DNA from 3 places in the Alteromonas macleodii ATCC 27126 genome. Region 2 is predicted to be linked to each of the others. Evidence: predicted binding sites of a transcription regulator. Region 2 holds the regulator's gene; each other region holds the start of a gene.

The links. The regulator sigma-54, encoded in region 2, starts transcription at its own class of promoters, with help from an activator protein. The targets are predictions, from matches to a motif close to GTTGGCACGNNNNTNGNNT.
Region 1: flhA (flagellar biosynthesis protein FlhA) is a predicted target of sigma-54. The motif match lies at 5,352-5,370, and genes of this name have one in related genera.
Region 3: MASE_RS15355 (manganese efflux pump MntP) is a predicted target of sigma-54. The motif match lies at 3,968-3,986, and genes of this name have one in related genera.

The regions. Positions count from the first base shown of each region.
Region 1 covers NC_018632.1:1,144,362-1,154,692, reverse strand. Annotated here, with positions in the region: gene cheY (chemotaxis response regulator CheY) at 1-121, opposite strand, end outside; gene MASE_RS04895 (RNA polymerase sigma factor FliA) at 158-889, opposite strand; gene MASE_RS04890 (MinD/ParA family protein) at 886-1,752, opposite strand; gene flhF (flagellar biosynthesis protein FlhF) at 1,758-3,167, opposite strand; gene flhA (flagellar biosynthesis protein FlhA) at 3,197-5,296, opposite strand; gene MASE_RS04875 (L,D-transpeptidase family protein) at 5,539-7,146, shown strand; gene MASE_RS04870 (D-Ala-D-Ala carboxypeptidase family metallohydrolase) at 7,139-8,113, shown strand; gene flhB (flagellar biosynthesis protein FlhB) at 8,183-9,307, opposite strand; gene fliR (flagellar biosynthetic protein FliR) at 9,314-10,093, opposite strand; gene fliQ (flagellar biosynthesis protein FliQ) at 10,106-10,331, opposite strand, start outside.
Region 2 covers NC_018632.1:760,305-770,635, forward strand. Annotated here, with positions in the region: gene MASE_RS03280 (cytochrome c1) at 1-438, shown strand, start outside; gene sspA (stringent starvation protein SspA) at 606-1,238, shown strand; gene MASE_RS03290 (ClpXP protease specificity-enhancing factor) at 1,235-1,708, shown strand; gene MASE_RS03295 (spondin domain-containing protein) at 1,904-2,761, opposite strand; gene MASE_RS03300 (spondin domain-containing protein) at 2,774-3,589, opposite strand; gene MASE_RS03305 (response regulator transcription factor) at 3,812-4,564, shown strand; gene mgtE (magnesium transporter) at 4,615-5,973, opposite strand; gene MASE_RS03315 (HPr family phosphocarrier protein) at 6,148-6,420, opposite strand; gene rapZ (RNase adapter RapZ) at 6,420-7,265, opposite strand; gene ptsN (PTS IIA-like nitrogen regulatory protein PtsN) at 7,350-7,793, opposite strand; gene hpf (ribosome hibernation promoting factor) at 7,807-8,094, opposite strand; gene MASE_RS03335 (RNA polymerase factor sigma-54) at 8,125-9,606, opposite strand; gene lptB (LPS export ABC transporter ATP-binding protein) at 9,680-10,331, opposite strand, start outside.
Region 3 covers NC_018632.1:3,586,772-3,597,102, forward strand. Annotated here, with positions in the region: gene MASE_RS15350 (WD40/YVTN/BNR-like repeat-containing protein) at 1-2,980, opposite strand, end outside; gene MASE_RS15355 (manganese efflux pump MntP) at 3,340-3,897, opposite strand; yybP-ykoY riboswitch at 3,950-4,077, opposite strand; gene MASE_RS15360 (DUF1439 domain-containing protein) at 4,429-4,986, shown strand; gene MASE_RS15365 (protein adenylyltransferase SelO) at 5,101-6,804, shown strand; gene MASE_RS20115 (Gfo/Idh/MocA family protein) at 6,868-7,356, opposite strand; gene MASE_RS20120 (Gfo/Idh/MocA family protein) at 7,395-7,973, opposite strand; gene MASE_RS15375 (M24 family metallopeptidase) at 8,005-9,210, opposite strand; gene MASE_RS15380 (adenosylhomocysteinase) at 9,399-10,331, opposite strand, start outside.

The DNA of each region.
Region 1 (10,331 bases), 380 kb from region 2:
CAGTACTTCCGTCATCCGCTTCCTGGATGTTGGAAAAACCCAAATCTTTAAGTAGGTTTTTGATGATACGTCTCATGGTAGAAAAATCATCGACCACGAGAATTTTCATGCTTTTGTCCAAAATAGCCTCCAGTGAGGGGTTAATTGTTATTAATTTCTATTCTTCGTCAGCTTGCCACGACTTCATTCGTGATTTGAGTTTTAACATGGCCTGACTGTGAATTTGACTGACTCTCGATTCACTTACATCAAGAACCTCACCAATTTCTCTTAGGTTCAGCTCTTCATCATAATACAGCGAAAGTACAATCGCTTCTCTTTCAGGTAATGTCGTAATTGCATGGGCAAGCGCTTTTTGGAAAGCGCCTTGCATTAAATCTTCCAGTGGTGCGTCGCTACCTCGATTTTGCTCTGTCGAAATAACATCTTCTGACACACCTAAATCTTCAATACCTACCAGCTTTCCGGCATTTACTTCATTAAGCATTTGGTGATAGTCCTGCAAGCTTACATTAAGCTTATCAGCAATATCAGAATCTCTAGCATCGCGACCTGTTTCGCTTTCTACTTGCGAAATTGCTTCAGTGATCGCTCGGCCATTTCGGTGAACTGAACGCGGTGTCCAATCCCCTTTGCGAATTTCATCTAGCATAGCACCGCGAATGCGAATACCGGCAAACGTTTCAAAGCTGGCTCCTTTTGAACCATCAAAGTTTCGCGCGGCTTCTAATAATCCAATCATGCCTGATTGAATTAAATCGTCTACAAGAACACTAGCCGGCAATCGCGCTATCAAGTGATGCGCTATACGCTTAACCAATGGCGCATGTCTTTCGACTAACTGCGCTTTATCGGTTTGTTGTTGATAAGCGGCTGCCTTGCTGTTCAACGCTGACTTCCTACGGCTTTTTCTGCAACTAATTGTTCAATGAAAAACTCTAAATGGCCACCTGGCTGCGCTGGAATAGGCCATGTTAAGGCTTTACTCGCCAACTGTGTTATTGCAACGGCTGCCGGTGAACCTGGGTAAGCATCGACAATGGCTGTTTGTTTACGCACTGCTTTACGAATGTTCTCGTCAAACGGTACTGTCGCCACTAATTCTAGTGCAACATCTAAAAAACGCCCTGTCACTTTGCTTAATTTACTAAATAGCTCTTGGCCTTCTCGCACGTCGCGCACCATATTAGCCACAACTTTGAAGCGGAAAACACCGTGCTCTCTATTCAGAATTTTTATCAATGCATACGCATCTGTCAATGAAGTAGGCTCGTCACACACAACGACCATGATGTCTTGTGAGGCTTTTGAAAAGCTCAACACCATGTCTGAAATACCTGCCGCTGTATCAACGATTAGCACGTCAATTTGCGAGCGCAGCTCACTAAAGGCACGAATTAGGCCAGCGTGTTGCGTTGGCGACAATTCTGCCATCGACTGCGTGCCTGATGTGGCAGGGGCGATCTTTATTCCGTGCGGACCGGTCACTAATACTTCATCAAGTGTACATTCGCCGGAAAGCACGTGGGATAAGTTTTTCTCAACACGCAAACCTAACATAACGTCTACGTTAGCAAGACCGAGGTCCGCATCGAGAACCATTACACGTTTACCTTGCTTCGCCATGGCGATAGCGGTGTTCAATGTAATGTTTGTTTTACCTACGCCACCTTTGCCACCGGTGACGGCGATTACTTTGATTAACCGTGATTGCTTCATTTTTCTTAAGCTACTCGCTTGGTCGTCAATCATACTGCTTATGCTGTTTTAATTGCGTTGTTACCACTAGTATGATTCAAACCGTACTTTTTATAAAGCTTTGCAGCAGCGGAAACCAAAGATTTCGCTTCTGCAATCTTAATGTCTTCAGGTACTTTTTGACCATCGGTGACATAACTAACCGGTAATTGGTATTCAACCGCTGCACTAAGCACCTCTCCTAAAGAGTAGCACTCATCTAACTTTGTGAAAATACAGCCACTTAGTTCAATATCATCATACGCTTGAATGATTCTCTGCAAAGCAGGATATTGCGTATTTGCTTGCGCTACCAAATATTTTTTAACATTTGGCATTTGTCCGTTATCAAACTGCTTAATTTGTTTAATTAATCGACTGTCTCTTTGACTAAATCCAGCCGTATCAATCAATACTAGTCGCTTATGACGAAGTTGGAATAATAAATCCGCAAGTTCTTCACTAGTCTGCGCTTTTCTCACCGTGCAGCCAATAATCTTTCCGTATGTCGCTAGCTGCTCATAGGCGGCAATTCTATACGTATCGATGGTAATCATCGCAACCGACTCTGCACCGTATTTTTGCGCATAGCGGGCAGCAAGTTTCGCAACGGTAGTTGTTTTACCGGTACCTGTTGGTCCTACTAATGCAACAGCACCTTGTGCGCTAAGTATATCGTTTCCTGTCACATTTATGCGATTAGCCAATAGGTTAAGAAGATATACCCATGCATCTCGTTCGTTGTAATGTGACGGCGTATAGCTAATAAGCTGTTTCGCTAACGCGTTGCTTAACCCCATATCGGTTAAACGGGTGATTAGATATTGATGAACAGGTTTTTGACGTTTGTTCTTAGCTTCCATCAAGTCGGCCACTTGATATTGCAATACATCGCGAAGAGACGCTAGCTCTTCCTTGATTTGCGCAAGCTCCGCTGACTGCGTCACAGAGGTATCATCCATACTTGACGCTTGATGCTCTGGGAAAGCGTTCTGACGAACTGGTTCATGAGAAGACTGCTGTGCTTCTACGTCGTCAATAAAGGCTTCTGAGAAGTCTAAGTGCGAAGCAATTTCATTGGCGTGCTTAGCATTCGCTGTCATTGGTTGGTTGGGTTGCGCGGGACTCGCTACGCCATTATTTCCACCGTGCTGCTTTTCTAGCAGTGCTTTAAGGCTATCAGGACCGTCGTCACCAATGATTTCGCTCAAGCTAGGCACTGCCTTTTGACCAGGTGTTTTTGCAGCGGCTTGTGGAGACGCTTTCGGCGTAAATAACTTCGCCTCAGGTTCTTTGTCGTAGGCTGCGACAAGCTCAATACCGTCAGCGACTTTGCGATTTGACATGATCACAGCGTCACTGCCCAATTCAGCTTTAACTTGGCTTAACGCCTCACGCATATCTTTGCCGAAGAAACGTCTAATTTTCATTGCAACCTCTCCAATCACCCAGTGTCAGATTATTGACCGACCGAACTGACTATTTTTATTTGTTTGTCGTCAGGCACTTCTTGGTAAGACAGAACATGAAGCCCAACAACCGAATATTTTAAGAAGCGAGACAGAACGGGTCGTAGCATGCCTGAGGTAAGGAGTACTGCAGGCTCTCCTTCTAACTCTTGCTGCTGACTGGCTTGCTGCAATGATTTTTGCAGCTTGTCTGCCAGACCTGGTTCTATGCCAGCGCCATCTTCGCCACCTGCTTGAAGTGACTGGTGCAACATCTGTTCCAACTCTGGCGCCAAGGTTATGACAGGTATCTCTTTTGCACCTTGAGTAATTTCTTGGACAATTAAACGTTTAAGGGCAATACGCACTGCAGACACTAAAACATCGGGGTCTTGGCTGCGCGTGCCGTACTCACTGAGTGTTTGTACGATTGTACGCATATCGCGAATAGGCACGCCTTCAAACAATAAGGTTTGCAGTACCTTCACGACGGTGCTTAGAGGAAGAATGTCTGGTACTAATCCTTCAACCAGTTTCGGATGCTGCTTGGCAAGCATATCAAGAAGTTGTTGCGCTTCCTCGTGCCCTAATAGTTGATATGCATTGTTAGAGAGTAATTGGCTTAAATGGGTCGCTACAACGGTCGCAGCGTCTACTACTGTGTATCCAAGGGTTTGTGCATGCTCCCGTTTATTGGGCTTAATCCATACTGCGTCCAAGCCAAACGCGGGGTCTTTAGTGGCACGCCCTTCTAATTTACCGAACACTTGCCCTGGATTAATAGCAAGTTCTTCATCGTGACTGATGATGGAATCCCCAATCGTTACGCCTAGCATAGCGATGGTGTAAGTGTTGGGCTCTAAATCCAAGTTATCGCGAATGTGGACAGGCGGAATAAGGAAACCCAGCTCTTGCGATAGTTTCTTACGTACGCCTTTAATGCGCGTCAACAACTCGCCACCTTGGGATTTATCGACAAGAGGAATTAAGCGATAGCCCACTTCCAATCCGATGGTATCTACCTGCTGAACATCATCCCAGCCAAGCTCTTTCACTTCAGGCGCAACCGATTCATCTTTTACCACATTGTCTGGCACTTTGGGCTCTGCGGCCTTTCTCTTTTCTTGGACCGACTGCCAGTAAGCAAAGCCTGCAATCAAGAATGAGAACCCTAAGAATGCGATATGAGGCATCCCAGGAATTATACCCATCACAAATAGAACGCCCGAGGCTATATAAAGAGCTTGATTATTACCAAGCTGACCGCGGATTTCTTTGCCCATTTCCTGAGTCTCGTTTTCACGAGTCACGATAATGGCTGTAGCGACCGAAAGTAATAATGAAGGGATTTGCGCCACCAGACCATCACCTATGGTCAGTATCGTATAGATTTCTATGGCGTTACCGAATGAAAGACCGTGCTGAATCATGCCTATGAAAAGACCACCAACAATGTTGATTAGCATGATAAAAAGACCCGCTACCGCGTCACCTTTTACAAATTTTGAGGCACCGTCCATCGACCCGTAAAAGTCGGCCTCTGCAGTAATTTCTTCGCGGCGCTTGCGCGCTTGGTCCTGGTCAATATAACCAGCATTCAAGTCGGCATCGATTGCCATCTGCTTACCAGGCATAGCATCTAACGTAAAGCGAGCACTTACCTCTGAGATACGTCCTGCACCTGCGGTCACTACTTTAAAGTTGATAATAAGAAGAATGGCGAAAACAACAATACCTACGGCGTAGTTACCACCAATAACGACCGCACCAAAGGCTTCAATAACCTTACCTGCTGCATCGCCGCCTTCATGTCCGTAAAGTAAGACAACGCGAGTAGAAGCCACGTTAAGCGCTAGTCTCAAAACGGTAGCGATAAGTAACACCAAGGGGAAAATGCCGAAATCTACTGGACGCTGGGTAAGTACAGCCACCAAGATAATGACTAGCGACAACGCAATATTAAAGCTAAACAGCACGTCCAGTAAGAATGGCGGCATAGGCAATATAACCATGCCCATAATTGCCAAAAGGACGATGGGTGCGCCTAAACCACTGGTAAAATTTTGCAGCTGATTTTTATCGAATCGCTGAAGATAACCGGATAACTGCATGGCTTGGTGTCTCTCTATCAGAAAATTGACGCTTTATGTGAATCTTCTAGTGAGTTTTCAACTAACGTGCCAGCTTTGTGTTTTACGCAAAAGTTATCCAAATCTGAGCTGTAATCATGCGTGATTACTGTCTACAGTGACTTGTATAGGGCGATTAAGATTTTGTATCCGAGGGACATACGAACAGTTTATAATTACGTCACTATTCCTAGGGCCTACTCTTCGTTTTAAAAGGATTATTCATGGTAGTGCTACAAAACCGTGTTGCAACGTTTTGTTGGGTCAGCCTTGTCATCATGCTGACTTTTAGTCATGTAGCTCATGCATCTAAGCAACCTAACTTACGACAGCGTGTGGAGAATTTGCTAGTTGATTCAGTGGAGATATACGGTTCACAAAATAGTAACCCATCTCGTGTGCACAATAGAGTTTTGGTAAGCGAGGTCTACACTCAACAGGGCTATCAGCTTATATGGTTTGGTACTAGTGATGCTGAAAACCGTCTTCAGGAACTCCTCCATGAAATTGCTGATTCAGAGTTACATGGCTTCTCGCCCGAGTATTACCACGCGTCAATGCTCGAAAGTCGCGACGCCAATACGGCACTCTTAGATGTACTAGCAACCGATGCCTTCATCAGTCAAACTCTGCATCGATTAAATGGGCTTGTTAGCCCCGCCAATGCAGATTCGCAGTGGTTCCTTAAGCAAAGAGAAGCGGATCCTGTGGCATCGCTAAATCACGCATTAACTAACGGTGTTTCTGCAACATTGCGGGCCATGTGGCCATCACACCATGAATACCAGTTACTGTTAGAAAAAAAGCGTAGTTTACTCACGGCAGTTTCTACAGTTACCACGCAAATTCCAGTTGGCCCAACACTTAAGCTGAACTCAACGAGCGAAAGAGTTGTGTTGCTGAAGTCTCGTCTTTTAGGGCCAGGCACCTATTCAGAGTTATTCGATAAAGATTTACTGGACGCGGTTAAGCAGTTTCAAATGTCTGCGGGCATAGAGCCAGATGGTATTGTGGGAAGTTCCACTTTAGAAGCATTAAATGCCACCACGTTTTCTTGGTTAGAAAGAATCGATGCAAACTTAGAGCGTTGGCGATGGCTTCCTCATCAAACTTGGTCAACATATTTACGCGTTAACATTGCGTCGTTTCAGTTGAGAGGATTTACTGAAGGTGAAGAAACACTGGGAATGCCTGTGATTGTCGGTACACCAGTGAGGCAAACGCCCGTTTTCGCTGAATCAATGAAGTATATGGTGTTTAACCCCTACTGGACCGTGCCTTTTAGTATTGCCACTAAAGACAAGCTGGCGAAATTAAAAACCAATCCTTCTTTATTGGTCGAGCAAGGTTACGAAGCCCAGCCCGCCGGTGTCAGCGGCTTCAGCCCTGTCGATAAGTTTGATTGGACAAATGTTAGCCGTGGTACGTTTCACTATACACTCAGACAAAAGCCCGGGCCGCACAATGCCCTTGGTAAAGTGAAATTCATGCTTCCAAATAAGCATGCCATTTATCTTCACGACACGCCCGATCACAGCCTTTTTTCGAAATTAGAAAGGAACTTCAGCTCTGGCTGTATCAGAGTCTCCAACCCTTTGAAGCTGTCTCAATGGGTACTCACTCATTCAGGCCAGACAGAGGCAATACCGCAAGCTGAGCAATTACTTCAAAGTGAAGAGACCAGTACACTGTATTTGAAGAAACCGATACCGGTTCTTATTGTGTACTTCACAGCGTTTGCAGATGAAGCAGGAACCATTGTATTTCGCCGCGATGCATACAATCGCGACAGCTATATTATTGAGAAATTGAAGGAGTTTAAACGTGCGTAAGTGTTTGTTAGTACTGATTGCTCTTTTAACTGTAGTGCGCGCCGGTGATGCGTGCTCCTTTGACAATGACACGCTCAACTCTAAGCTTGCTATTAATGGAAATATGGTTCCCTACCCTATTTTCTCTATTTTTGTAATGCCGAATAAAACGTTCACTGTTGAGTTTGACAATAAAAGCCATACTGGGAATTTTCAATTTCACCATGCGAACGGTGAAGCACTAAAGACGAGTTCGAACCTACCAATAGTTAGCGGGGTTGTGGGGAAAGCGCCAATAATGGCACCTAAGAAATCAGGGCACTATGTACTTAAAACCACCAACGCGCAGTCAGGTGAAACTGCGACGCTCAACGTCTTTGTGATGACATCTTTGGAAAAGGTAGACAAAACAGGTAAGTTAAACGGCTACACAATTGGTAAATATCCTGATAAGCCTTTAAAAAACAATCCCATTTATTTACCCCCATCAGGACTTATTGAGGTATCGCCAGAACAAACGGACGTAAGGTTGTCGCCCAATTTCACCCTAGGTCAATTTCTATCCAAGCAGCAACAAGGATTTCCCAAATATGTACATTTGCGAGCAGGCCTTTTGTTGAAACTGGAAAAAATACTGCACACCTTAAATGACGAAGGGCATGCTGTTGAAGGCTTAACCATAATGAGTGGATATCGCACTCCGTTCTACAACAAAGCTATTGGCAATGTTCAGTACAGCCGTCACGTTTGGGGTGGCGCAGCGGATTTCTATATCGATCAGTCACCGAAAGATGGGGTGATGGATGACCTCAATAAAGACGGTGTGGTAAACCGCGAAGACGCGGTATGGCTTGCGAACTTTATATCAAACATGTCTAAACAAGGCGCTTTCGGCCCAAGAATCGGTGGGCTTGGTATTTACGGTGCTAATGCGGCGCACGGGCCTTTTGTTCATGTGGATGTGAGAGGAACCCTAGCGCGCTGGTAGAACTGTTGGTTCGGGGCAAATAGCTATGCCCCACCTTCAAAGTCAATTTTCACCCATTCAGCAGTTGGGTTAGCGTCGGTACTCTGGTGGGATAGGCAAATCCCGTTTAAGTGGCTTAGGACGTTTGCCCTTACCTGCTCTATGCGCTTTTAACTGATAAACATGTGCGAGCACCTGCGCTACCGCCATAAATAACGCATTAGGGATCTCATCGTCCACTTCAGTGGAGTAGAAAATGGCGCGGGCAAGCATGGGAGAAGGGATCAACGGCACATCGTTGGCGGTAGCAATTTTTCTGATGTGCATCGCTAGCTCATCAGCACCTTTAGCGACCACAACCGGCGCCCTCACTCCCTTCTCATCATACTTGATAGCAACCGAGAAATGGGTCGGGTTAGTCACCACTACGTCTGCTTGTGGCACTTCCTGCATCATGCGCTTGGTTGCAGCCTGATATTGCAGACGGCGAATTCGGCCTTTAACCATAGGGTCGCCTTCCGCATTTTTCCGTTCGTCTTTAACCTCTTGCTTGGTCATCTTCATTTCTTTGTTGTGCTTATACATTTGATAAGGCACATCAATGAGCGCGATAGGGATCATACCGCACACCAGAATAAGAAACGCCCACTTAAGCATGTCGAGTGCGTGAAAGATGTTTCCCGGATAAAGCTCCATATCAAGGTGGAGCGCTTCATCTTCAAAGAACAGTAACGCTCCGATAGCCATGCCAATTATGACCACCACTTTCGCTATAGACTTGAGTAACTCAACCAAGCCGTTCATGCCGAACATACGCTTGAAGCCTTGAATAGGGCTCATTTTTGAACCCTTAGGTTTTGCACCTTCCCAGGTAAAGTTAAAACCGCCAAGGGCGATAGAGCCATAAATGCCCGCTATCATTGCCACAACCATGTATAGCAGCACGGTAGGACCTACTGCCGAAAAGGCTTCACCCCATGCGCCAAACATGTGGGTGATATCATAGGTTTCGTCACGAGAGAGAATGAACATTCTCTGAGTAAGTTTAAAAACAGATTCAGCAATCCACCCGCCCACAAACAAGAACATAAAAGCACTGACGATAAGTACTAGGGTCGTAGAGAGTTCACGGGATCGGGCTAGCTGCCCTTTTTTTCGGGCATCTTCGAGTTTTTTCCCCGTGGGGTCTTCTGTTTTTTCGCTTGAATCTGCCATGTTTTCCTACGAACAAATATTCAATAGTTCACACATAAACTGTTCGGCTCTAAACCATTGGGTTTCGAAGTGTGCAGTAAAGTTATCAAGTGTTATCCAAATAATCAGTAATCCCATTACCTGAGCAATGGAAAAACCAATACTAAAAATGTTTAGCTGTGGTGCAGCTTTGGTCATTACGCCAAACGCCAAGTTCACGATAAGCAGCGAGACGATTGGCGCAAGGGAGAGGGTCACTGCCGATATAAACATCCAGCCGGCCCAATGGGCAATATCGCGGAACTGTTCACCGGTCCACCATGCTTCGCCTATGGGAAACGCCTCAAAGCTCATGACTATCATTTGGATCATGGACAAATGCCCATCCAAAGTCCAAAACAACAAAGTCGCCAATATCAGATAAAACTGACCTACCGCTGGCACGTTAATACCATTGACTGGGTCAACAATAGACGCAAAGCCCAAACCGGTTTGCATTGCTATAACTTGGCCAGCAAGCACAAAGGTATTGAGCACCATCATTGATATAAAACCAATAGCAATGCCAATAAGTAATTGCTGAACAACGATTAAAAATGTGCCCACATCCACCAAATTTTCTATGGGTGACGGAGGCACTACCGGCATGATAATGAGCGTGAGCATTATACCCAACAAGGCTCTTACCTGCGGGGGAATGGATTTAGCACTCAAGCCAATCATGGCCACGAATAAGCCGCTAATGCGCATAAACGGCAGCAGCATGTCTGCTAGAAATTGATTGATGGTCGCAAGTTCGACTTCCACAGCTTTAGCCTTCTATCCCACAACCTGCGGGATCATATCAACCATTCTGAAAGTAAAGTCCATAAGCTGTTGCACCAACCAGTTGCCTCCCCAGCTCAATGCGAGAAGCGTAACAAGCAAGCGGGGCAAGAAACTCATGGTCTGTTCGTTGATACTTGTCGCCGCCTGGAAAACAGCAACAACTAGACCTACGATCAAGCTTGGAACAATCACCGCAGATACCAACACAATAACCATG
Region 2 (10,331 bases):
GGCTGGTTCGGTGCTGCTCCACCAGACCTAACGCTAGTGGCTCGTGTTCGTGGCGAAGACTGGATTTACACTTACCTGCGCTCTTTCTATGTTGACGAAAGCCGCCCATTTGGTGTGAACAACACAGTATTCCCAGAAGTAGGTATGCCACACGTACTTCAACCACTTCAAGGTACGCCAACACGTACTTATGAAGAGCAAATGGTTGATGGAGAGATGGTTAAGCGTTATGTAGGCATTAAGTCAGATGGTACTGGCGCAATGTCTCCTGACGAGTACGACCAAGCTGTTGCCGATATCGTGAACTTCCTAGAGTACACAGGTGAGCCTTCTAAACTTGAATCTCACAAAATCGGTAAGTGGGTACTTATCTTTATCGCAGTATTGTTTGTATTTGTTTACTTACTGAAGAAAGAATACTGGCGAGAAGTGCACTAATCGCACAGATTTATGTATAATATGAAAAGGGGGCTTCTCGCCCCCTTTTTTGGTATTTACTCGTGCTATCTGAAAATCCTAATAAATAGGGTCTTCAGGTAGCACGAGTTAACGTAATAAGCTTACCGTTTGTAAGCGTAAACTTGTTTCTCGACGGAGGAAATTGAATGGCCGTAGCCGCGAATAAACGTTCTATTATGACGTTGTTCTCTGACACAATTGATATTTATAGCCACCAGGTGCGTATTGTGTTGGCAGAAAAAGGTGTGGGTGTTGAAATCAGCTACACAGATCCTAGCAACTTGTCTGAAGATCTGTTGGAGCTTAACCCTTACGGTACTGTTCCAACTCTAGTTGATCGCGAGCTTGTACTTTACAAGTCGCACATCATCATGGAATACCTTGATGAGCGTTTCCCTCATCCACCACTTATGCCGGTTTACCCAGTATCACGTGGTCAGAGCCGCCTTATGATGCACCGCATCGAGCAAGACTGGTACTCGCTTGCTGCCCGTATTTTCCGTGGCGAAGGTGATGTAGAAGCAGCACGTAACGAGCTGCGTGAAGCTTTGCTATCTCTTGCGCCTGTATTTGGTGAAATGCCTTACTTTATGAGCGAAGAGTTCAGCTTAGTTGATTGCTACCTTGCTCCGCTATTATGGCGTTTACCTGCACTAGGTATTGAACTAAACGGTGCTGGCAGCAAAGAAATTAACGCTTACATGAACCGTATTTTCTCTCGTAGTTCATTTAAAGCGTCTTTGACTGACCAAGAGCGTGAGATCCACAACCCGCTATGACATCTATGACGTCAAACCAGCCCTATTTGCTTAGGGCTTTTTATGAGTGGATTGTTGATAACGACTTAACGCCGTACATTGTGGTAGATGCAACCAACGAGTTGGTTGAAGTGCCGCAGGAATTCGTTAAAGACGGCCAGATCGTTTTAAACGTATCACCTAGTGCGTGTGTTAACTTTTCTCTTGATTTAGATGGCTTATCGTTTCAAGCGCGCTTCTCTGGGCAACCTAGAAGATTAAGTATGCCTTGTGAAGCGGTAATGGCTATTTACGCAAGAGAAAATGGTGCAGGTACAGTATTCGCCACTGAAGAAGATGTGGCTCGTGCGCAGCAAGAGCGTCCAGAAACATCTGAAGATGTTTCTCAACCTAGCGGCCCGACGTCGCTGGAAGATGCTGATGCAAGCGACGTGAAAGACGCACCTGTTCCACCTAAGAAGGGTAAACCTACCCTTAAAGTTATTAAGTAGCTTATTAAGTAACTTATTAAATAGCTTATCAAATAACGTATTAGCCTGGTTTTGTGAAGTTTATCTACTCAGCAAAGCCAGCGCTTATCTTTCTTATTCCCGTTAAGTTTTATCTCCGTTTCCCCTTCGCACAAAAGTAAAAACACCCCATTACCTGAGTAATAGGGCGCTTTCACGTTTACTGTGTTTGACCATTTAACGGGTTCGGGTAATCACCACGCGGCTCGTTGGGAAATCAAAGCGATGGGCCTCGGTTAGTACCGATGTAGATAGGCCCTCACGGCTTGGATCGTCAGCGTTTGCACTAGTGACTACACCTTGGTGAAGTCTTACTGCATCGGCAAGATCATCCCTCACCACATCATAGCCCGCAGCTTCTCCGCCGCCACCCGCTGCACTAGCGGCAGGGCCTGGCATAGTAGCAGCTGTTTCTGTGTTTGCTTCTGTACCCGCATCCCAAGTCACTGTCATGAACGTTTTTATATCACCAACCGCCATGTTGCTTACATTCGCAGCGTTTAAGCCGGTGAATGCGTCGTTGGTGTTGACCAGCATGGTCGTTACCGTAAGGCGAAGGTCGTCAGCATCGAGTTCTGGAATCACAAGAGTTAGTTCTGCGCCCATTGAGCGAGGACCCAATATGCCCCCAGAGTTTTGCGCATCCAAAAAGTCCGTGGAGTCCATGGCTTCAGTAATGACCATAGACGGGTCACCGCCTTCAGCCATTATTTCAATGCCCATGCTGGCTGGCTCGCCTTCATTAAATGAATGGAAGCCTGACTCATGCAATATGACTGCGGCAGGTGCAAAGGGCTGAGAGTAGGTTAAATTGGTAATTTGTACGGTATAAACCGCTGAATTACCGTTGATACCGTCTTGTCCGTCCGAACCGTCCGAACCGTCCTGGCCATCCGTACCATCTTGTCCGTCAGTACCTGCTTCCCCCTGCGGACCCGCTGGTCCTTGAGGGCCTGTATCACCATCGTCGCCGCAGGCAGCAAGAAGCGCTGAAAGCATCAATAATGTACTGAGTTTAATTATTGGATTATTCATCGTATTGGCTCCTTAAGATGCAGGAACAGTAATAACTACACGTGCTACTGGGTTCAACCAACGGTGTACGGTAGAGTCCAGATCACTGGCACCAGCGGCGCTATCAGTATCACCAAGCGCATTGCGGTGGATGTGTACTGGGCCATCTTCACCATCTTCAATTTCGCCATTAACGATTTGTGCACCCACACCCGTGCCACCTGTACCCAAATCAACAATACGAGTGGGAGCGCCGCCACCGGCAACACCCGGTACGCCATATCCACCCAGCGCGTTTCCGGTCCCAGCTTCAACAACATCTGTACGGGCACTATTTAATTCATCGTTAAGCTCAGTACCGGCGTCGTATGCATTAAGGTAATAAGTGTAGGTACCCGGCTCGGTTGGAATTTCAATACTGTCCATACCAACAAAAGCGTCGTTAGTAGGTATTAGCATGGAAAGTAGCGAAAGATATGGCTTGTCCATAGTATCGAAGGGATAGCTTAACGTAGCTTTCGGCGCGAGAAGTCCGCCAAAACGGTGCCACGTATTTGAACCATTGTCGGTATCAACAGGGCCGAGTAACGCTTCAAAGTTTGCGCCGCTTGAATCAGCATTTTGTTCGTCGTCAATAACACCAGCTTCAGCTAACCACGCTAAAGCTGACGACGCAGGTTGCCCAACTTCAAAGGCATCGACGGTGTCATCGTGAGCTATGACTAAGCGCGGCGTAAAACTCTGCGCCTGAGTAAGGTTGGTAATTTCAACGTCTAAAGTGACAGCTTGGCTTACTGATACTGCAGCTAGCGACAAAAGCGTTGCGCTAGCAAGTTTAGTGAATTTCATTTTATTGTCCTTATTTATGGCTTAAATCGCATAAAAATTTAGGGCAGTAAAATGTCCAATTCATCACAGAACTTTCACAAAACGCACACAGATTCGTCTCAATAAATAACAGTGCTGTTATAAATTCTGAATTTATATTTTTTATAAAAAAATTGTAATCACTGTGAAAGAAAACCACCAACGCACTGGTCTTGTTTTTTATTGGCGAATTAGGAGCGAGATATGATCCTTATCATCTACAGTGGAAATAAGTTTCAACAGAACATATCGCAATGCTTAAGTAAGCATAGCTTTCTTTACGACGCAGTCTCTAATTTTCAATCCGCAGAGTCGCTGCTTAAGACGCAGCATTATTCGCTCGTTATTGTTGAGTCGCATGGAAATATTATCTGTCTTAATCGTATAAAAGGCCTTGTTGATACGAACCCCGAAAGTTGGGTGATGGCAGTGGAAAGTGACGCGATGACAGACGATGTGGCCGACGAAGAGGTAGATGAAGCAAACTACTATGAAGTAGGCGTAGATGATTATCTATCAGGGCCATTTGATGCACGTATGTTTATTGCCCGTATTCGCTCCCATATGCGCAGAAGTATGCCTAGCCAAGAACATTTAAGACCATCTCAAGGTAGTGAAGAGCGCATCGAAATAGGACCCCTTAAAATCGACCAGCGATTTCATAGCGTAACCTTAAATGGCCAAGTGCTAACGTTAACGGCTAGGGAGTTTGCGCTACTGGATTATTTTTGTCGTCATCCAAACCAAGTTTTTTCTCGCAATCAATTGCTCAGTGAGGTGTGGGGCTATAACCACGAAGGCTACGAGCACACGGTGAATACCCATATAAATCGTTTACGCACTAAGCTTGATAAAATCAACAGTATTGAAAATGGTGGACAGCTAGTAGAAACCGTCTGGGGTGTGGGTTACAAGCTGAACGTCAATGGATATATAGCGAAAGCGCTTATTGCATGAGTATTTTTTAGCTCACCATGCCCTATCAGGCATGAGAGTTCAAAATTAACTTAAATTAGAAACAGCGTCGCAGTACCTAAGAAAGCAAAAATACCCACTACATCGGTTATCGTAGTTAAGATAACACTGCCAGCTAGGGCAGGGTCTATCTTAAGACGCTTCATGATCATAGGTAAGGTTGCACCCGCTAAAGCAGCCGCAATCATGTTTACCATCATGGCAAAGGCAATAATTACGCCCAGCATGTAATCTTGTTTCCATAACGCGATGACAGAGGCAATAAGCACCGCCCAAATGGCACCGTTTAAAAAGCCGATGGATATTTCTTTACTGATAAGCCATCGTGAGTTACTCGCGTTAACATGGCCTAGTGCCATACCGCGAATAACTAGCGTTAGCGTCTGATTACCCGCTACACCGCCCATACTGGGGACAATGGTATTTAATATAGCTAACACAGCCAGTTGGCTGAGCGTTGCTTCAAATAGATCACTCACCATCGCAGCCATTAGCGCCGTCACTAAGTTTACCGCCAGCCACACCGAGCGTCGTTTGGTACTTTGCATAACGGGTGCAAAGGTATCTTCGTCGTCATCAAGACCCGCCATACTCATCATCGAGTGCTCGGCGTCCTCACGAATAATATCAACCACGTCATCAATGGTAATTCGGCCCACTAAGCGATGGTTTTCATCTACAACAGGTGCTGAAAGCCAATTGTATCGCTCGAACAGGCTCGCCACTTCGTCGTCTGGCATATTCACAGGAATCGCTTCAGATTCCTCGTCCATAACGTCAGACACTTTATCGTCGGTATCTGCGGTGAGTAAACGGGTAACCGGAACAATACCAACAAGGTTGTCAGTTCGGTTTACCACGTAAAACGTATCCGTATTCTCAGGTAGCTCACCTTTTAAGCGGATATAGCGCAGAACCACGTCAATGGTCACATCTGGACGTAATGTGATGGTGTCGGTGTTCATGATGAAACCAGCGGTTTCCTCACCGTAAGACAGCGCTTGCTCTGCGCGCACGCGATCTTGTGCATCCATCGAATCTAGAATATCGGCCAATACTGGCTCGGGAAGGCTGCTTAGCGTCTCTGCTAAGTCATCGGTATCCATCTCTTCAAGTGCGTCAACCACATTAGCGGGAAGCATTTTTGTAATGATACCGTTTCGAACATCGTCAGACAGTTCTTCTAAAATGTCGCCGTGAAAGTCACCATCAATGAGCTCCCATAATTCGTCACGGGTTCTGCTAGGGCTAGATTCAAGAATGTGGGCGACGTCTGAAGGCGGTAATTCAAGCAGAAGCTTACGTACAGATACGAATTGACCGTTGGTCAACGCAGCGTTGAGTGCGCGTAACTGAGTTTGTACGTATTTAGAAACAAGCGCTTCTGCCATAAGGCGTTATTCCTACAAGCTAAAAGATGAACAATGCAGGCCATAGAGCCTAAGTGGGCGTAGAATATCGCAATTATGATGAGTCTGTCATGATAATTGCGTAGGTTTTGCGCAGGATTTTAAGATAACTGCGCTAAGTGTTGATTAATTGGTCAATGGATTGGGCAAGTAAGACTATTCGTCTTCGTTAAATCTGCCCTCAATAAGCTCTTCAATAGCTGCAAGTGCATCAACAGCATCACTGCCGTCCACAATCACGTCTACCTGTTCACCTTGATGGCTTTCAAGCATCATTAATCCCAATACACTGCTTGCGTCTGCTTCTTTATCGCCTTTTTTTAAGATGATTTTAGCGTCGAATTGATTAGCCAGTTTAACCAGTTGGGTCGCCGCTCTTGCATGCAACCCTAACTTATTGACGATAGTTAGCGTTTTTTGAATAGTCATTACTGATTCAGCTCTCTATGACGAATTTGAACATCAGGGTGTATTTCACTGAAGGTTTTCGACAGGGTCTGTGCGATATAAACCGAACGGTGTTGGCCACCAGTACAGCCAATCGCTACGGTTACGTAACTTCTGTTATTGCGCTCTAAATGAGGCAGCCATGTCGTTATTAAATTCTGAATTTGCCAAATGAACTTGGTCACTACAGGCTGCGACCCCAAAAATACTTCTACTGGTGCGTCTAATCCGGTCAGATGTTTAAGGTCGGGCTCCCAATGGGGGTTAGGTAAAAAGCGGGCATCAAAAACGTAATCCGCATCTTTAGGAATACCGTGCTTAAAGCCAAACGACTCAAACACAAGCACAAGGCGTGAGCTTTTCTTACCCAAGATACGCTCTCGAATTAACTCTGCCAGTTGGTGAATGGTAAGCTTATCTGTGTCTAAATATAAATCTGCGCGTTCAGCAATAGGAGCAAGTAGGGCTGACTCGGCTTTAATGGCTTCTGAAAGCGATTTATTAAGCTTGGCGAGAGGGTGAAGACGACGTGTTTCGCTAAAACGCTTAACCAGTACATCATCGCTCGCGTCAATGTAAACAATGGTCATCGACCACGAAGAAGGCAGGTAGTCTAGAATTTCTACCAAATCGTCAGGATTTTTAGGTAAGTTTCTCACATCGATACTTACCGCAACCTGATCGTACTCGTCAACAACTGTATGGGTTAAGGTGGGAAGTAAGTTTACAGGGATATTATCAACACAGTAATAACCTAAATCTTCCAATGCGCGAAGTGCGACAGACTTACCAGACCCCGAACGACCACTGATTATTATCAGCTTCACCTACTTTCTCCCTAATACTCTGGTTTTATCACATACGCGTTGTTGAATTAGGCGCCTACTAAACGGTTAATAGGCGCTTAATGTTTAACTTAATGCAGATAGAATATCGTCGCTTGTCGTTGCGCGACGTATTGCTTTAATCGTTTCTTTGTCGCTTAGTTTACCAGCCACGGTGGCCAGCGTTTGAAGGTGTCCTTCGGTCTGTTCCTCGGGAACGAGTAGCGCAAAAAAGATGTCTACGGGTTTCTCGTCAAGGGCGTCAAAGTCGATTGCTGGCGTGCTGGTTACAACAATGGCAATCACTTTCTCAAGGCCCGGCAGGCGTCCGTGGGGCAGGGCGATACCATTGCCAATGCCTGTACTACCCATACGCTCTCGAGCCATCAAACTGTTGAGTATCGTTGCCTGATCAATGTTCTCGTTTTGCTTGGCAGCGATATCAGCGATGATCTCAAGAATTCGCTTTTTACTATTACACTGAACCGCACACTCGGTGCGGTCCAGACTTACGATGGCTTGTATATCCATGCTTAATTAACTACTAATGTTTTTTCAGTTTTTCCTTATGCTTGATTACCTGCCGGTCGAGTTTATCAACCATGCTGTCAATCGCCGCATACATGTCGGTATTTTCTGAGGATGCGAATACTTCAGCGCCACTTAAATGAACGGTCGCTTCGGCTTTTTGATTTAATTTTTCAACGTTCAGGATGACATGCACATTAGAAATGTGATCAAAGTGACGTTCAAGTTTGCTGAACTTCGTATCGACATAATTACGCAAAGAGTCGGTGATTTCGACATGATGACCAGTAAGGTTGATTTGCATATTTCGTCTTCCTTATATTATTAAGCCCGATTAAATAAGGCTTTTGCGTTGGTTCGACGGCGGGATCGACAACGATTCCCGGTACTTTGCTATTGTTCGCCGGGCAACTTTAATGCCTTGTTCGGCCAACAATGAAGCAATCTTGCTATCACTTAGCGGCTTGCTAGGCTTTTCAGCGGCCACTAATTTCTTGATCAATGCACGAATCGCTGTAGATGAACATTCACCACCAGACTCTGTTGCAACGTGGCTTGAGAAGAAATACTTCAATTCGAAGATTCCACGTGGCGTATGCATGTACTTTTGCGTTGTCACTCGCGAAATAGTGGATTCGTGCATATCTACCATTTCTGCGACATCATTTAGCACCATTGGTTTCATCATTTCCGGGCCGTGCTCAAAAAAGCCCATTTGCTGCTGCACAATGCAGTTTGCAACCTTCATTAAGGTTTCGTTACGAGATTCAAGGCTCTTTATGAACCACTTAGCCTCTTGCATGTGTGAGCGGATGAATTGTGAATCGCTACTATTCTTGGCACGGCGACTCATTGCAGCGTATTGTTGATTTACGCTTAACTTAGGCAGACTGTCGGGGTTCAGCTCAACCACCCAACGGCCATTTTTCTTGGTTACTGAGACATCAGGAATAACGTACTCAGGCTCTTTAGTAACTAAAGCACTACCTGGGCGAGGATTCAAGGTTTGCAGTAAACGCATTGCCTCGCGTAGCTGATCTTCTTTCAATCGGCTTTTACGCATAAGCGTACGATAGTCTTTGCTGCTCAGTAAGTCAGAGTACTCTTCAATCAGTTGCTTTGCTTCAGCAAGCCACGGTGTGTCTTCTGAAAACTGGCGCAATTGCACCATCAAACATTCTTGTGGAGAGCGTGAGCCAGAACCAATAGGGTCGAACATCTGAATGCGCTTAAGCACACATTCTATTTCGTCCATTTCAATCGGCTCTTCCATATCATCATCGTTAACCGCTTCTAAAATATCATCAAGGGTAACGGTTAAATAACCTGACTCGTCAATAGAGTCGATGATTGCTGTAGCGATTGCGCGATCGGTATCCGAGAAGTGGGTAAGGCGCATTTGCCAAAGAAGGTGCTCTTGAATATCTTCAGTAGTCTCACCTTGGAAGATTTGCTCGTCGTCATTGGATGGACCCGGAGCTGGCGAAGATGAAGCAGAGTAGTATTCGTCCCATGTGCTGTCGATTGGCAGCTCATCGGGAAGATCGTTTTTCTCAAGTGCATCGCCGGCTTCTAGTGTGTCACTAGATGCAGAAGCAGTGGCCTCAGAGCCGCTGTCATCGTTGTCGATATTGTTCTTTTCTAGTTGCGGCTCGTCGTTACCTTCTTCAACTTCTAATAGCGGATTAGAATCGAGCGCTTCTTGGATCTCTTGTTGAAGATCAAGTGTAGAAAGCTGCAGCAGTTTAATGGCCTGCTGAAGCTGTGGTGTCATGGTAAGTTGTTGGCTAAATTTTAGCTGTAAAGATGGTTTCATCTACGTCTTATTTAAATGCTCTAAATTGAATATACCAGAGCGAAACTGAAAAATGGCAATTCGGTTACATTAACTATAGCCTGAATTGTTCGCCTAGGTATACATCCCTTACTTTTTGATTACTTAAAACCTGTTCCGCCGTTCCTTGCGCAATAAGCTCGCCATGACTCACAATGTACGCCTTTTCACAAACATCCAATGTCTCTCGTACGTTATGGTCTGTGATAAGGATTCCAATACCCCTATCGCGAAGATGTTGTATTATCTTCTTTATATCATTAACTGATATTGGATCAACACCAGCAAATGGTTCGTCTAACAAAATAAATTGCGGTTTTGCTGCCAGAGCGCGGGCAATCTCAACGCGACGGCGTTCGCCCCCTGACAAACTCATCCCCGTACTATTACGTATATGGTTAATATTAAATTCATCAAGTAGCGCATCAGCTTCTTCTTCTTGCTGTTGTGAATTTAAATCTTTACGGGTTTGCAAAATGGCCATGATATTTTCATGCACTGTGAGCTTTCTGAAAATAGAGGCTTCCTGCGGTAGGTAGCCAATTCCGCGGCGTGCGCGCTCGTGCATGGGCTGATGAGTTAGCTCATTGTCGTCGATTTCAATCTTGCCTTTATCCAGATTCACTAAACCAACAATCATGTAGAATGTGGTGGTCTTACCAGCGCCATTTGGGCCAAGAAGACCAACAATTTGACCCGTTGAGACA
Region 3 (10,331 bases), 1.8 Mb from region 2:
CCATCAAGAAACGTACTTGTCTGTCGAGCATATTCGGCCAGTTAATGTCATCTTCAAAAGTTTGATGTTTGGGCTGAATAACCAACCCTTCCCAGTCGTCGATTGCACTAACAATGCGCTCGATTGAAGCCGACACATCGCTTGCCAGCATTACGTTATCTTCAGACACACCGTTTAATTGCGCTCTAACATCACGGGCTTTTTGCAGGTGAGCAAACAAATCATTGAGTAAAGTTTCTGTAGCCTGAATGCTCTTTTCAACCACTTGAAGCTGCGCTTTATCTGCTTCTTCCCTTGGGTCTGGAAGCACTTTAAATGCACGGGTTTGCGCCTGTTCACCTACTGTGATTTTCGCTTTGTAGTCTCCAGGCATAACACGGGCGCCATTCCAGCCGCCAAACAGTTTTACGTTCTCGATGCAGTTCAATGGCTCACGTCGAAGATCCCATACAAATTCGTTGTAACCCGCTTTTGTTGCAGGGTGTTTAAATTTAACAGGGCTGCGAACGTCTTCGTTCCCCTTCGCGCACTTCTCAAATGCACTGGGTGCAGACGACAGCGTGCGAACCAGCTCGTTATCGGCATTAAATATATCAATGCGTAGCGTTTGCTCTTCTTCTAACGCGTCTTTCAGGTAATAACGGAAGGTAGCGCCACGTGATGGGTTTTTCGCTTGAGGCTGGTCAGTCATGCCACCGCCAGATAGCAAGCGAATGCCATCTACGGGTTCAAACTGAAACAGCGCTTCGCCATCTAGCGACTTGTGCACTTCACGTAGCGGACTCATGTCATCTAATATCCAAAAGCCTCGCCCTTGGGTTGCAATGACCAGATCATCACCTTTAACCTGCATATCGGTAATCGCCACAGGCGGCAGGTTTAAGTCTAATTCTTGCCAGTGTTTACCGTCGTCGAAACTAATAAACATACCGCTTTCTGTACCCGCGAACAGCATACCTTCGCGCTCTGTATCTTCACGCACAACACGAACAAAGGCGTCCTCTGGTAGGCCTTCGTCAATACGCTTCCAGCGCTTGCCGTAGTTGTCGGTTTTGTAAATGTAAGGCGTGTAATCATTTAATTTATAGCCTGCTACCGCAACGTAAGCTCTGCCTTGTGCATGAGGGCTAAGTTCTATGGCATTGACCTGCGCTTCTTTTTTATGAGGCGTAACATCTTTCCAGTTTTTGCCTTCATCACGGGTTATATGCAGCTTACCGTCATCGGCTCCAACCCAAAGCTCGCCTTTGTTAACTGCCGATTCGGCAATATAGAAAACCGTGTTGTAGTATTCAGCGCCAGCTTGTTCATTGGTGATCGGCCCGCCATTCAGCCCCTGCTTTTCTGGCTCGTTACGGGTTAAGTCTGGGCTAATTTCCTGCCAGTTCACACCGCGATCTGTGGTTTTTAAGATCATCTGCGTGCCATAGTACACGGTGTCGGGATCATGCTTTGACACTACCACTGGGGCATTCCAGTTGGTGCGATACTTTTGATCACGTGCGTTTCGGCCAAAAACATATTCAGGGTAAGGCATAATGGGGCGTCTGAGACCAGATTCGCGATTATATTCGGTTAATGTTCCGTTAATAGTAGTGGCATAAATAAGAGTGGGGTCGTCAGGGTTAAACGCAATATGCGCACTTTCACCGCCGCCCACGGCAAATTGATCTTCAATTCCTATACCGTCACCCCAAGTTTCAGACGGGGTCGCCATGGTTGTGTTATCTTGCTGCCCGCCATAAACATAGTAAGGGTTTAAGTTGTCGGTAATTACACGATAAAACTGCGCAGTTGGCTGGTTGTAAATGCTTGACCAGGATTCACCGCCGTCGAAGGTAACGGTAGCGCCACCGTCGTTAGCGTTGATCATGTTTAAGCTATTTTCAGGGTTTATCCACATATCGTGGGTATCGCCATGGGGTAACGAAACCGTCTCAAAGGTTTTGCCGCCATCAATAGATTTGTGCAACTGCACATTCATTACATACAGGGTATTTTCGTCGTTTGGGTCAACTTTGATGTGGTTGTAGTACCACGCACGAGCTTTAAGAATATTGTCGCCGTTCATTAGCGACCACGACTTACCCGCATCGTCACTGCGATATACACCGCCTTCTTCAGCCTCGACAATAGCATACAGCCGCTTCGGGTTAGACGCGGCAATATCTACACCGACTTTACCGATAAGCGTAGGCAGTCCTTTTTCTAATTTTTCCCAGCTTTCACCGCCATCTGTTGACTTATAAAGGCCACCGCCCTCACCGCCCGATTTAATAAACCACGGTGTTCTGCCGTGATGCCACAAGCTGGCATAAAGAATTCTGGGGTTAGATGGGTCGATTGCTAAGTCAGCGGCGCCGGTATCGGCGTTCACTTTTAACACATGCTGCCATGTTTCACCGCCGTCTATGGTTTTGAATATACCGCGCGCTTCATTAGGCCCCCAAATATTGCCCTGTACTGCAGCCCAAGCTATATCGGGATTGGTGGAGTGTATACGAATTTTGGGGATTTGACCGCGTTTATCTAAACCCACCAGCTTCCAGGTTTCACCGCCGTCTGTAGATTTATAAACACCTTTTCCGTGACTAGTGGTTACACCTCGAATAGGGCCTTCACCAGTACCTACGTAAATAACGTTAGGATCTGAAGGAGCAACCGCGATAGCGCCAATACTACCTACTTTAAATGTTTTGTCGGATATGGCTTTCCACGATAAACCCGCGTTTTCGGTTTTCCAAACACCGCCACCTGCGGTGCCCATAAAATAAAGGTTGGTATTACCTTCAACCCCGGTAACCGCCACCGAACGCCCACCGCGGTAAGGTCCAATAAATCGATACTCCATTTTATCGAAAAGCTCAGGGTTAACGGTATCTTCAAGCGCGAATGCAAAATGCGAGAAACTAGAAAGCGCGCTTACGCAAATAGCAAAAGCTGCCACCATTTTCCCAGAAACCAGTCTCTGTGAAACCATAGAAAGTGCCTTGTAGTGTTTTTATTTTTAATAAGAAGAATTTCTTATACTGCGTTGTTGAGGGCGTTATGGCAAAAGTTTTGTAGGGCGTATTCTTCAATCACTTAAAGCGCTGACGATATCGACGAAATATTCAATGTCATTTCCTTCATGAAGGCGCAGTTAGAAAATAACCACAGTTGATGGAATAAGGAAACGGGCTGTCTCAAAAGGAGAGCGCTGATTCCCCCTGAACATAACGATATCAACAACCTATGAAATTTAACACGACAGTATTTAGGCATTTGCGATTAAATACCGCACAAGAAATTTCTACAATCACAACTTGAAGATAAATGACTGTCCTTCCTCTTTTATGACTAGAGTGTGTGACTCACAAAGATCCAAGTACCAACCGAAACAAGCACAATGCCACCAAATGTCTCTGCTCGCTTACCTATCAGAGTTCCCATAACACTGCCCAACATAATGCCAATAGTTACCATAGAAAAAGTGGCTATCCCAATTAACGTCGCAGCAATAGCAATGTTCACGTCAATTAGCGCGAGACTTGCACCCACTGCCATTGCGTCGATGCTTGTGCCTAACGCAGTAATACACAACAAAATAAAGGATTGTTTTTGAGACGTCGACTCTTCTTCGGCGGGTTTCAGGCTCTCGAGTACCATATGAATACCTAAACCAGAAAGAATGATTAGCGCAATCCAATGATCCCATGCTTCAACGTATGAAGACGCCGCGCGACCAATGAACCAGCCTATAAATGGGGTTGTTGCCTCTATGAGTCCGAACAAAAGGCCAATTTTGAGAGCAAAACTTAGACGAGGGCGATTGATTTTGACACCTTTGCCTATCGCTGCGGCAAACGCATCTGTTGACATAGCAAAGGCTAGCAGGATAAGAGCGAAGATACTCATAGTTTTAGAACTCCGGTCAGGCTAATTGAGTCCACGACAAATCCGCACGCCTGACCTTTAAGCGTGGACTTATCGATGGTCTCGCCAACCAAGAGGTGTTTGTACCATGGTAATGTGACCAATTATGTTGATACAAACTTTTCCATTCGAAACGGAAACAGGCTACTCCCCAACCGAGGGGCCTACGGTAATACAGCCGCTATAAACTAATCAAGTTGATTGCGACAAACTGCCCAACTTGAGATATAAATGACGGCATGTTCACGCTCTTTCGATTGCACATATTCCACCAGTAGTCATACTACTCAACTTTATTAAGTTGTCGGCAAGAAAGTATTTTTTCAGCGTTACGCTTCGCACCTCTCTCCTACTCATGGACTCCCTGAATAGGCCGTTGTCTTAGCGAGTTAACGATTTCATTGTTCATCCCTTTCCTCAGCCCGTACAATAGAGGCACTTCGTTGTTGCAGCGCCAGTGTTTCTGGCTCGCACGGTGTAATTCGACAACTCATTGCTAAAAGAGACTTTTTTATGAGAATTCTACTTTCCATTGCCTTCGCTACCATTCTTGCAGGCTGCGCTACTCTCTCTCAACTGGCGGTTTACACTGTATCTAATGCCGAGTTAGAACAAGTGCTTGATAGCCAAGTGAGTAAGCTGCAAAAGCAAACGTCACTTGCTGGTATTCCTCTTTATTTAGACGTGGAAGATATGACAGCAACCATAGGCCCAGATGGCAGAGACGTGGTTCAGCTAGGCGCTATTGCCACTGCGCGTATTAGTGCATTTGGGTTGAACTACCCTGCGAAAGTAAGTCTTGCTTTAGAAGGCACGCCTTATTACGACAGTGAAGAAAAAGCGATTTTTGTGCGCTCATTGTCTCTACTTGATAGCACAATTGATGCTGGCGGCTTTAAGGGTAATTTAGCCCCTGTAAGTGGCGAATTCATGCAGCTCATCAACGGCTATCTAGCCACTAACCCCGTTTATCGCTTAGACCCTGCGAACAAAGCAGTAAGCATGCTTTCAACGGTACCTTTACAGCTAACTGTAGAGCAAGGGCAGCTTGCACTTCGACCTAAACAATAATCATTGAAAAAACGTATTGAAGTGTCGAGATTGTTAATGGTTAAAGGTGCAAAAGTAACCTGAGCCTCGATGCTCGCAAACAGATTTTCCCATTCAGTGAAATAGGCAGGCATAGTGACAGAACGTATCAAAACACTAGATGAATTCGCAAAGCACGTAGATTACTCTTTGCTGAATACCCTTACCCCAGACCCGCAGTCGACGTGCGATGGTGACGACCATGACCCGCGCCAAGTGTTCTCAGGTCACTATGTGCCAGTTACTCCGACCCCATTAACTGCACCGACGTACGTTGCTCATAGCGAAACGCTGTTTGCCGAATTAGGCTTAGACGATAGCTTGGCAACATCTAAAGATTTCACCCAGCTGTTCTCAGGGGACATGTCGGATGTACCTGCTCCAATGAAGCCCTTCGGCTGGGCAACCGGCTACGCACTTTCTATTTACGGTACGGAGTACACACAGCAGTGCCCGTTTAGAACAGGTAACGGCTACGGCGACGGCAGAGCAATTTCTATCGTTGAAACAGTATTAAACGGCAAGCGTTGGGAAATGCAGTTAAAAGGTGCTGGTCGCACGCCTTATTGTCGCGGCGCAGACGGGCGCGCCGTATTGCGCTCAAGCGTGCGCGAATTTTTAGTGCAAGAACACATGCATGCGCTTGGCATTCCGACCTCACGTTCGCTGAGCTTGTTTATGTCTGCATCAAACACGGTAGACAGGCCGTGGTATCGCGAAGGGTCTCATTCCTATGAACCTGAAGTGATGGTAGAAAATATAACGGCTATTTCTACCCGCGTGGCGCCCTCCTTTTTGCGCGTAGGCCAAATAGAGCTTTTTGCTAGGCGAGCTCGCTGTAACGAACACAGCGAAGCGTTAAACGAACTAGAAGCCATTGTTAAGCACCTTATTGAGCGAGAGTACTCAAGTGATATTGACACAACCAGGTCGTTTGAAGAGCAAGTGGTAACGCTGGCTGCACTATTTCGAGACCGGCTAACGCGTCTTGTTTCTGGTTGGGTTCGCGTCGGTTATTGCCAGGGCAATTTTAATAGCGATAACTGCGCCGCAGGAGGCTTTACGCTGGATTATGGGCCATTCGGCTTTTGTGAGTTTTTTGAAGCAGACTACCAACCTTGGACAGGCGGCGGTCGTCACTTCTCGTTTTTAAACCAGCCCATTGCTGCGCAAAAGAACTTCGATATGTTCTGCCGCTCACTGATGCCGCTAATTGACGGAAACAGTGAACACCTCTCTAAGCTTAACGAGATCAACGACGGTTTTTCTGGCGTGATGGAACGCGCCATGGAGAGTATGTGGGCAACAAAGCTTGGCATTGCCAGCTACAACCACGACTTGCTAATTAAGCTGCTGCAATTAATGCTGCGCACAGGCGTGGACTACAATCTGTTTTTCCGAGAGCTATCGTCAATGCCTGAAGATATGGCGAGCTTGACGAAAAGCTTTTACTACCCGCCTAAAGCAGAGGTCTTGACAGAATGGGAAGCATGGCTACAAACGTGGCGTGAGCGCATTGAAAAGGACGCCGAAACACAAGGTGATGTTACAAACGCTATTGCTGCTACCGCAGAGAATATGCGCAAAGCAAACCCTAAATTCACATGGCGCGAATGGTTAATTGTGCCTGCCTATAAAGCCGCAGAGAAAGGTGACTTTACGCCAATTCACGAACTTCAGAAGATACTTACTGCGCCTTATGATGAGCAATCAAAAGAGGTAGAGAATAAGTACTACCAGCTGCGCCCACTTGAATTTTTCAGTGCTGGCGGAGTCGCGCACTACAGCTGCTCTTCGTAGAGCTTCGGTGCAAAAGACCTTTGCATTTTGTTTTAGCAAAGGTCTCCCTTGTTGCCGATATAACTACTTCAAATATACGGTTTTACCGGTTTTGGCACTTTCTCTAGCCGCATCAAGAATTTCTACTACCACCATATTGTTTTCCAGCGCAGATAGGTCATAAGGTGATATAGAAATTTCCTCGTTGATGAGTGCTTTGAAATAGTGGAAAGGGTCGTTATATGGCGCAGCTCGTTCAGGCAGGGTAAGTGTTGTTTCTTCAAAGTCGTCGTACCCTTTCGCAATGCGCATTCGGTAGTTATAACGATTGTCGGCATATACTGCGCCTGTCTCACCGTAAATTTCCATATCCTTGCGCCCTATTGGCCAGTTCCAAGACCCTTGCACAATGGCATTGGCGTTTTCATAGCCTAGAATAATGATAGATTCGTCATCTACCTGAGGGTTGTTTTCTGCTTGAAGCTGTTGAGTGATTGCCGTTACGCTCTGCGGCTTTTTCCCTTCCATCAGCCAAGTCATAAGGTTTGCACCATAGCAGCCGAAGTCGACAATCGCGCCGCCTCCGTTTTGCTTCGGATCAACAAGCCAGTCTAAAACTCACTGTTAATGCCAAGTTTCGCTGGCCCCTTATGACCATCGCGTACTATGACTTTGCGAATGTCGCCAACTTCGTCATTCTTTATTGCTTCATACGCTTTGTGATTGGTGGGATACCACGTGGTTTCATAGTTGGTGAGTAGATGAATGTTGTGCTTTGTGGCGAGGGCTTCCATTTCCGATGCGTGTTCCATATTAATCGCAAGGGGCTTCTCAACCATAACGTGAACGCCGCGCGGCGCCGCCTTTTGCACGACTTCTAAATGCTCGTAAATGGTACCAAACGCAGCGACCGCCTGAACGTCTTGTTCAGCGAACATGGCGTCCATCGAATCATACACTTTGTCCATGGAGTAGTTGTGCTGCGTGGCATAACGCTGAGCCAGATCTTTGTTTTGCTCAACAATGCCAACAATCTCAAATTGGCCTTGCTTTTCGCTTTCGAAAATCCAATGAACATGGGTGTGGGTTAACCCAACCACACCTATTTTTAGCTTATCCGAAGCGTGTGCACTGCCAAAAGACAACGCAACCAATAGCGCACTTAAAAACCTGCCCACCGTTCTTCTCATCTTTATTCCTTTAAATGTTTTTTAGACGCTACTAAAGCGCGTCAATCGATTCGCTAGGCTCAGTAAACCACACAGGGCCATCTTCGGTCATATAAAAGTGATCTTCTAAGCGAATACCGAACTCGTTTGGTACTACGATCATAGGTTCGTTACTAAAACACATACCAGATGCTAGCGGGTGAGGATTGTCTTTCACCAAATAAGGCCATTCGTGAATATCCATACCAATGCCGTGCCCGGTTCGATGAGGCAAACCTGGTAAGTTATAGTCTGGTCCTAAGCCATCTTTTGCTAAGCTGTCTCGCGCAGCTTTATCCACATCGCCACAGGGGACACCAACTTTTGCAGCGTTAAATGCGGCAAGCTGCGCGCGCTTTTCGCTTTCCCATAATGCTCGTTGCTTATCGGTTGGCTCACCAAAACAATAGGTTCTCGTGATATCAGAGAGGTAGCCATGCACCTTACAGCCAGTATCAATCAATACTAAGTCGTTCTTCTTTAGTACTTGAGGGTCTTTAACGCCGTGGGGAAACGAGGTGGCTTTTCCAAAAAGTACAATGCAAAAATAGTTACCAGCGGCCCCCACTTTCTTATGTGCATCGTTAATAAATGCTTCAACTTCTGTCGTGGTAATGCCTTCATAAAGCATACTGGCAGTCGCTTTGTGCACAGCTAGGGTCATGTCCATAGCGCGTTGAATAAGCGCGAGTTCACTTTCAGATTTGTGCATGCGACAGTGTGCTGTTACCTCTGCACCATTGATAATTTGCCAAGATTGGCCAAGCATCTTGTTCAAACCATCTACGATAAAAAACTGGGTCGACTCATCCACACCCAGTTTATCGCCTCCAGCGGTGTTCAGTTTATCTAGCATAGCTATGACAAGCGCATATGGGCTCTCGTGCTCTTGCCAGCCAATTATGTCGCCTTCCACTAATTTGCGTTCGTTTAAAGAGTCGATTTCAAAGGTAGGAGCTAGATATACAAGGTCACCTTTTGCAGGCAAGAGCGCACCGACTAAACGCTCACTGGCGTACCACTGCATACCTGTAAAATACGCTAAGTTAGTACCAGCGTTTAAGTAAAGCGCACCAATGCCATTTTCCTGCATATAATGCTGCGTCTTGGCAATTCGGGCTTCGTATTCAGAGAGCTCTATGGGGCGCAGATCGCCTGTCATGTTGACAAGGCTATCTAAAGCCTGCTGTGGTGTTTTTGTGCCTATTATTTTGCCCATTTTTTTCGTCCCTACACTGGCGCAAGGCTGATTGTCTATTTGAATGGTCATCAGCCCGCCTTAACTATGAATTTATTAAAACGGGCTCACTGTACAACATTCAATAGGAATGTCGAGATAAGCAGAGGTGGCTAGACCTTTTGTACTGCGTACTAAAAGTTAAACACTCTCTTATGATTTGCAGCGCTTTAAAGCGCACTTTTCCACGCGGCCTCTGGCAACAAGTACAAGCCTTTTTCGCTTTTTGCACCTTCATTCACGATATAGCCGATGCCCGCAGCCATGACGGCCAAGGTTACGTCGAAGGCATTAATGCTGTCACCATAGCCCGCAGTTAAGTTAAACATAGAGCCATCGGCTAGAAGATACAGAGTTTTATCGCCCAGTTTATAGGCATTTACATAAGGCATTGGCTCACTGTGAGTAGCATTGTTTTTAAGGTAAGGCACATCAATTTCTTGGGCTACATGGCCTACGTTTAAAATAAACGTTCCGTCTTTCATGTTGTCTAGATGACTCGAATTCACCACGCCATACGCGCCAGTTGCAGTGGCAATAACATCAGCCTGGCTAGCAGCTTCATTTAAATCAACCACTGGCCAGCCGTCGTATTTCGCTTGAAGTGCTCTTGCTGGATCAAGTTCTGCAACTTGAACCTGTGCCCCGAACGCTTTAGCCGAGGCGGCAACGCCCTGCCCTACCAAACCATAACCAATAACAACCACTACTTTTTCGTGCAGGGTTAGATGAGTGGTTTGGAAGAAGGTTTGCCATGCGCTTAAACCCACCATGTGCCTGTTGTGAAGCCCTTCTTTTACTGGTAAATCATCCCAGTTAAATATTGGATAGTTTGGCGCCATACCATTTAAACGGTTAATGCCAGAGCCCGTTGCTTCTAAGCCCGATACAATGCTCGGTACTGGTTTATTTGCTTTTATATTTTCGTGAAGTCGAGTTGTCAGATCAGCGCCCATTTCACACAAATGGGTAGGCTGCCACGCCAGCGCTTTATCGAATGACTCAGACCAGTCAGCCTCGCTCATATCACGCCATGCATGGGCCGTTGCGCCTTTATCAACAAGGTAAGACACCACGTCATCTTGCACTGTAGTGGGGTTGCA